One region of the Pseudomonas sp. BB438 genome, then DNA from elsewhere that is predicted to be linked to it. Evidence: predicted binding sites of a transcription regulator. Region 1 holds the regulator's gene; the other holds the start of a gene.
The links. Region 1 encodes sigma-54, which starts transcription at its own class of promoters, with help from an activator protein. Its sites were predicted from a motif close to ANTGGCATNNANNTTGCTNT; they were not measured.
Positions count from the first base shown of each region.

Region 2: the regulator sigma-54 is predicted to act here: its motif matches at 1,723-1,742, upstream of glnK (P-II family nitrogen regulator).

Region 1 covers NZ_CM170001.1:1,164,636-1,168,190, reverse strand. Annotated here, with positions in the region: gene lptA (lipopolysaccharide transport periplasmic protein LptA) at 1-410, shown strand, start outside; gene lptB (LPS export ABC transporter ATP-binding protein) at 410-1,135, shown strand; gene AC1ZV1_RS05575 (RNA polymerase factor sigma-54) at 1,390-2,892, shown strand; gene hpf (ribosome hibernation-promoting factor, HPF/YfiA family) at 2,971-3,279, shown strand; gene ptsN (PTS IIA-like nitrogen regulatory protein PtsN) at 3,289-3,555, shown strand, end outside.
Region 2 covers NZ_CM170001.1:6,276,719-6,280,273, forward strand. Annotated here, with positions in the region: gene AC1ZV1_RS28860 (ammonium transporter) at 1-1,154, opposite strand, end outside; gene glnK (P-II family nitrogen regulator) at 1,196-1,534, opposite strand; gene AC1ZV1_RS28870 (accessory factor UbiK family protein) at 1,938-2,219, shown strand; gene AC1ZV1_RS28875 (YifB family Mg chelatase-like AAA ATPase) at 2,259-3,555, shown strand, end outside.

The DNA.
Region 1 (3,555 bases):
ATGACAAGCAGGGCGTGGCCGTGTATCGCGGCGACGTGGTGGTGACCCAGGGCAGCATGAAGCTGACTGGCAACACCGTCACGCTCAAGCAGAACAAGGATGGCGAAATCGAGGTCGTCACCTCGGTCGGCAAGCCTGCCTACTTCGAACAGAAGCCGGCACCGGACAAGCAGATCACCCAGGCCTATGGCCTGACCATCCAGTACTTCGTCTCGCAGAACCGCGTCGTACTCATCGACCAGGCCAAGGTAATTCAGGAAGGCAACACCTTCGAAGGCGAGAAGATCGTCTATGACACCCAGCGCCAGATCGTCAACGCAGGCCGCGCCACCGGCTCCCAGGTGACCACGCCGCGCCCGCGTATCGACATGGTCATCCAGCCCAAGAAAAAGCAGGATCAAGCGCAGTAATGGCTACGCTAACCGCCCAGCACCTCGCCAAGAGCTACAAGAGCCGGCAAGTCGTCCGCGATGTCAGTATCAGCATCGAAAGCGGGCAGATCGTCGGCCTGCTCGGCCCCAACGGAGCGGGCAAGACCACCTGCTTCTACATGATCGTCGGCCTGGTCCGTGCCGATCAGGGCGTCGTGCGCATCGACGAGCAGGATGTCACCCACCTGCCCATGCACGGCCGCGCTCGCGCCGGCATCGGCTACCTGCCGCAGGAAGCCTCGATCTTCCGCAAGCTGTCGGTGGCAGACAACATCGGCGCCATCCTCGAGACTCGCACCGACCTGGATCGCGCCGGCCGCCAGGAATCCCTGGAGGGCCTGCTCGAGGAGTTCCACATCCACCACATCCGCGACAACCTCGGCATGAGCCTGTCCGGTGGCGAGCGCCGCCGCGTGGAAATCGCCCGCGCACTGGCCAGTTCGCCGAAATTCATTTTGCTGGACGAACCCTTCGCCGGCGTCGACCCGATCTCCGTGGGCGACATCAAGCAGATCATCCACCACCTCAAGGCCAAGGGCATCGGTGTACTCATCACCGACCATAACGTCCGCGAGACCCTGGACATCTGCGAAACGGCGTACATCGTCAACGACGGTCAACTGATCGCCGAAGGCAACGCCGAAAGCATCCTCGCCAATGACCTGGTGAAGGAAGTCTACCTGGGTCACGAGTTCCGCCTCTAAAGCCCCGAGCCGCGCCTTGCCTGGGCGTGGCAGCTCCATCCCTCCCCCACGCGTGGTGCGGTCTGCCGGCCGCTCCGCGACGTATTCGGCTGCCTGGCCTACCCTGACGCAACCGGGTTGTAACGAAAGGTCGACAGGCCCTAGGCAAAGCGTCCAAACTCAGGCATATAATTTGCTTCCTCGCGGCGCCCTGGCGTCCGTAGTCGTGGATATGGCGCGCTTCGCGCCAGCGAACAAGGTGCCTAGTTCCTGCCATGAAACCATCGCTAGTCCTCAAGATGGGCCAGCAGCTGACGATGACTCCGCAGCTGCAACAGGCCATCCGACTGCTCCAGCTCTCCACGCTGGACCTCCAACAGGAAATCCAGGAAGCCCTGGAGTCCAACCCGATGCTGGAGCGCCAGGAAGAAGGCGAGGACTTCGACAATAGCGACCCCATGGCCGATGGTGCCGAATCGGGCGCCAACGGCAGCACCAGCACGTCCCAGGACAATTTCCAGGAAAGTACCACGCCCAACGCCGACAGCCTCGACGAGGACCAGTGGGCCGAACGCATTCCCAACGAGTTGCCGGTCGACACCGCCTGGGAAGACATCTACCAGACCAGCGCCAGCAGCCTGCCCAGCAACGATGACGATGAGTGGGACTTCACCTCCCGCACCTCCGCCGGCGAAAGCCTGCAGAGCCATCTGCTGTGGCAACTCAACCTGGCGCCCATGTCCGATACCGATCGGCTGATCGCCCTGAGCATCATCGACGGCATCAACGACGACGGTTACCTGGAAGAGTCCCTCGACGACATCCTCGCCTCCATCGACCCGGAGCTGGGTGTCGAGATGGATGAAGTGGAAGTCGTGCTGCGCCGCGTACAGCAGCTCGAGCCCGCTGGCGTCGGCGCGCGCAACCTGCGCGAATGCCTGCTGCTGCAACTGCGCCAGATGCCCACCAAGACCTACCTGCTGGCCGAAGCCATCCGTCTGGTCAGCGACCACCTGGACCTGCTCGGCAGCCGCGATTACACCCAGCTGATGCGCCGCATGAAGCTCAAGGAAGACGAGCTGCGCGAAACCATCGAGCTGATCCAGTCGCTGCACCCGCGCCCAGGCTCGCAGATCGAGTCCGGCGAAGCCGAGTACGTGGTGCCGGATGTCATCGTTCGCAAACACAACGACCGCTGGCTGGTGGAGCTGAACCAGGAAGCAGTGCCGCGCCTGCGCGTGAACTCGCAGTATGCAGGCCTGGTGCGTCGCGCCGATTCCAGCGCCGACAACACCTTCATGCGCAACCAGTTGCAGGAAGCGCGCTGGTTCATCAAGAGCCTGCAGAGCCGCAACGAGACCCTGATGAAGGTGGCGACCCAGATCGTCGAACACCAGCGCGGCTTCCTCGAGTACGGCGAGGAGGCGATGAAGCCCCTGGTCCTGCATGACATCGCCGAAGCGGTGGGCATGCACGAATCGACCATCTCGCGCGTCACCACGCAGAAATTCATGCACACGCCGCGTGGCATCTTCGAGCTGAAGTACTTCTTCTCCAGTCACGTCAGTACCTCCGAAGGCGGCGAATGCTCGTCCACCGCGATCCGCGCGATCATCAAGAAACTGGTCGCGGCGGAAAGTCCGAAAAAGCCATTGAGTGACAGCAAGATCGCTGGTTTACTGGAGGCACAGGGCATTCAAGTGGCACGTCGTACCGTCGCCAAGTACCGGGAGTCCCTAGGAATCTCTCCCTCGAGCGAGCGCAAGCGACTGGTGTGACGTTGATCCACGCCAAGGTGTTCCGGCGGCAGGCCCCATAACCTGCCACTTACACACGGGCAACAAGGAGAAAGCGGTATGCAAGTCAACATCAGTGGACATCAACTGGATGTGACCGACGCCCTGCGCGACTATGTCGGCGAGAAACTTGGCCGACTGGAGCGCCACTTCGACAAGATCACCAATGTTCAGGTCATCATGGAGGTCGAGAAGCTGAAGCAGAAAATTGAAGCCACCCTCCACATCGCCGGTGGCGAAGTGGTGGCCTGCGCCGAACATGAAGACATGTACGCGGCTATCGACCTGCTCACCGACAAGCTCGACCGCCAACTGATCAAGCACAAGGAAAAATACCTCGAACGCCAGCAAGGTGTTGGCGTCCGTTAACCCCTCTCTATGATCCGACTTGAGCAAATCCTGACCCCCGGCCGTTCCCTCGTGAACGTGCCGGGCGGCAGCAAGAAACGCGTCCTCGAACAAATCGCCAACCTGGTGGCTCGTGAGCTGCCGGGTTTCGATTCCCAAGACATCTTCGACAGCCTGGTGGCCCGGGAGCGCCTGGGTTCCACCGGTTTCGGCAATGGCATCGCCATTCCGCACTGCCGCCTCCCCGGCTGCCAGTCGCCCATCAGTGCCATCCTGCACCTCGATCACCCGGTAGAC
Region 2 (3,555 bases), 1.5 Mb from region 1:
TCGGTCACGGTGCCGAAGCCGCCCAGGGCCGGTGCTGCGAACACGCCGGTGAGCAGGGCGCCGACGATACCGCCGACCGCATGCACGCCGAAGGCGTCCAGGGAGTCGTCGTAGCCAACGGCACGTTTGAGGCTGGTGGCGGCGAAGAAGCAGATCACGCCGGCAGCCAGGCCGATCACGATGGCACCCATCGGGCCGCAGGTACCGGCAGCCGGGGTGATGGCGACCAGGCCGGCCACCACACCGGAAGCGATGCCCAGGGCGCTCGGCTTACCGTGGGTGATCCACTCGGCGAACATCCAGCCCAGGGCAGCGGCAGCGGTGGCGATCTGGGTAACCAGCATGGCCATGCCGGCAGTGCCGTTGGCAGCCGCCGCGGAGCCGGCGTTGAAGCCGAACCAGCCTACCCAAAGCAGGGCGGCGCCGATCAGGGTGTAACCCAGGTTGTGCGGAGCCATGGCTGCGGTCGGATAGCCCTTGCGCTTGCCCAGCACGATGCACGCCACCAGGCCAGCGATACCGGCGTTGATGTGCACCACGGTGCCACCGGCGAAGTCCAGCACGCCCCAGTCCCACAGCAGGCCGCCGTCACCGCTCCAGACCATGTGGGCGATCGGTGCGTAGACCAGGGTGAACCACAGCGCGGTGAAGATCAGCATGGCGGAGAACTTCATGCGCTCGGCGAAGGCGCCGACGATCAGGGCCGGGGTGATGATCGCGAAGGTCATCTGGAACATCACGAAGATGCTTTCCGGGAACAGCGCGGCGGCGGACGTCAGACCGCTGGAGGTCAGGCCGCTGAGGAAGGCCTTGTCGAGGCCGCCGACGAAGGAGGCGAAGTTGATCACGCCCTTTTCCATGCCGACGGTATCGAAGGCCAGGCTGTAGCCGTAGACAACCCAGAGGATGCTGATCAGTGCGGTAATCGCGAAGCACTGCATCATGATCGACAGGACGTTCTTGGCACGCACCATGCCGCCGTAGAACAGCGCCAGGCCGGGGATGGTCATCAGCAGCACCAGGGCACTGGAAATCAGCATCCAGGCGGTGTCACCGCTGTTCAGGACGGGGGCCGCAGCCTCGTCGGCCAAGGCCAGACCGGGCATTGCGAGGGGCAATAGGGCACCTAGCCCTGCGTATTTGCGCAGAGTCATTGTTGTTTCTCCTGGGGCGTGGGGTTCGGTGTGGGCTTGGCTTAGATCGCGTCGGTGCCGGTTTCGCCGGTACGGATACGAATGGCCTGTTCCAGATTTACGACAAAGATCTTGCCGTCACCGATCTTCCCGGTGTTGGCGGCCTTGGTGATGGCTTCGATAACACGATCCAGCTGGTCATCGGCGATGGCGACGTCGATCTTCACCTTCGGCAGGAAATCGACAACGTACTCCGCGCCACGGTACAGCTCGGTGTGTCCCTTCTGCCGGCCGAAGCCTTTGACTTCGGTCACAGTGATGCCCTGCACGCCGATCTCGGACAGCGACTCACGAACGTCGTCCAGCTTGAACGGCTTGATGATGGCTGTGACTAGCTTCATGTAACTCTCTCCCGTGTTTTGGTGGACCCGCCCCAGGAAGAACGAACCCGGAGACAAGTCTAAGCGCAGTGTCTGGCTTTTGTAATGCGCCGGCCGCCCTACCTCAGCACTCCGACTGCCGTGATCGAAGCGATCCACCGCCTCGCCTGCCGCACCGGAACTGCATCGGTGCACGCCATATCAGCCCCAAAGCATGAAGCTTGCCAGTTCGTGGAAATCCCCGTCGCATCAGGCACTTGGCCTGAAACCGGGTTTTCTGGCGATTCGCCAGCGCGCCGCTGGCGCACCGAAAGCGCGCACGGCAAGCGGGCACACTGCTCAAAAAGCGTGCAACCCCAAGCGCCGCAGCCAGTGCTGGCTGCGTGATAGACTGCGCTCTGATTCAATCCGGAACCCATGAACCATGCTGCCGCCCAAAGCCTTCCTCGATGCCATCAGCCAACAAGCCGGACGCCTGTTCGGTGGCGAATCGCCCCTGCCGAAGGCCGAGCTGGAAGCCCAGTTCAAGGTTCTGATGCAGAGCGCCTTCAGCAAGCTCGACCTGGTCAGCCGCGACGAATTCGACAGCCAGATGGTCGTGCTCGCCCGCACCCGCGCCCGCCTCGAGGCGCTGGAAGCCAAGGTCGCGGAGATGGAAGCCAAGCTCTCGCCCGCCGACACCGCCGCCCCCGCCTCCGAGCAGTAGGTTCCGCCTGGCGGGCGGCATGCGATCCAGGAGTGATCCATGTCCCTCGCCATCGTCCATAGCCGTGCCCAGGTCGGCGTGGAAGCGCCCGGCGTCACCGTCGAGGCGCACCTCGCCAACGGCCTGCCGTCGCTGACCCTGGTCGGTCTGCCCGAAGGTGCCGTAAAAGAAAGCAAGGACCGCGTCCGCAGCGCCCTGCTCAACGCCGGCTTCGACTTCCCCAGCAGACGAATTACGCTCAATCTCGCCCCGGCCGACTTGCCCAAGGACGGCGGGCGTTTCGACCTGGCCATCGCCCTGGGCATCCTCGCCGCCAGCGGCCAGTTGGCCGATGCCGCCGGGCTCGATGGACTCGAATGCCTCGGCGAACTGGCGCTTTCCGGCACGTTGCGGCCGGTCCCTGGCGTCCTGCCCGCCGCCCTCGCCGCCCGCGCTGCCGGGCGCGCCCTGGTGGTGCCGATGGAGAACGCCGAAGAAGCGAGCCTGGCCAGCGGCCTGACCGTCTATGCGGTCGGCCACCTGCTGGAGCTGGTCGCGCACTTCAGTGGTCAGGAACGCCTGCGCCCCTACGAGGCCAATGGCCTGTTGCGTGCCACACCGCCCTATCCCGATCTCGCCGAAGTACAGGGCCAGACCGCCGCCAAGCGCGCCCTGCTCGTCGCCGCCGCCGGCGCGCACAACCTGCTGTTCAGCGGGCCTCCCGGCACCGGCAAGACGCTGCTCGCCAGCCGCCTGCCCGGCCTGATGCCGCCGTTGGATGAAAACGAGGCGCTGCAGGTGGCCGCGATCCATTCCGTCGCCGGGCGCGGGCCGCTGACCCACTGGCCACAGCGCCCGTTCCGCCAGCCGCACCACACCGCCTCCGCACCGGCGTTGGTCGGTGGTGGCAGCCGCCCGCAACCCGGAGAAATCACTCTGGCGCACGAAGGGGTGCTGTTCCTGGATGAACTACCGGAATTCGATCGAAAGGTTCTGGAGGTCTTGCGCGAGCCACTCGAGGGCGGCGAAATCGTCATCGCCCGCGCCAATGGCCGCGTACGCTTTCCCGCGCGATTCCAACTGGTCGCCGCGATGAACCCCTGCCCCTGTGGCTACCTGGGTGACCCGAGCGGCCGTTGCCGCTGCTCGCCGGAGCAGGTCCAGCGCTACCGCGCCAAGCTGTCCGGGCCGCTGTTGGACCGCATCGACCTGCACCTCACCGTCAGCCGCGAAAGCACCAGCCTCGCCCCCTGCGGACCGAGCACCGGCAGCGCCGAGCTGGCCACGCAGGTCGCCGCCGCCCGCCAGCGCCAGCTCACGCGCCAGGGGTGCGCGAACGCCTTTCTGACGCTGAAGA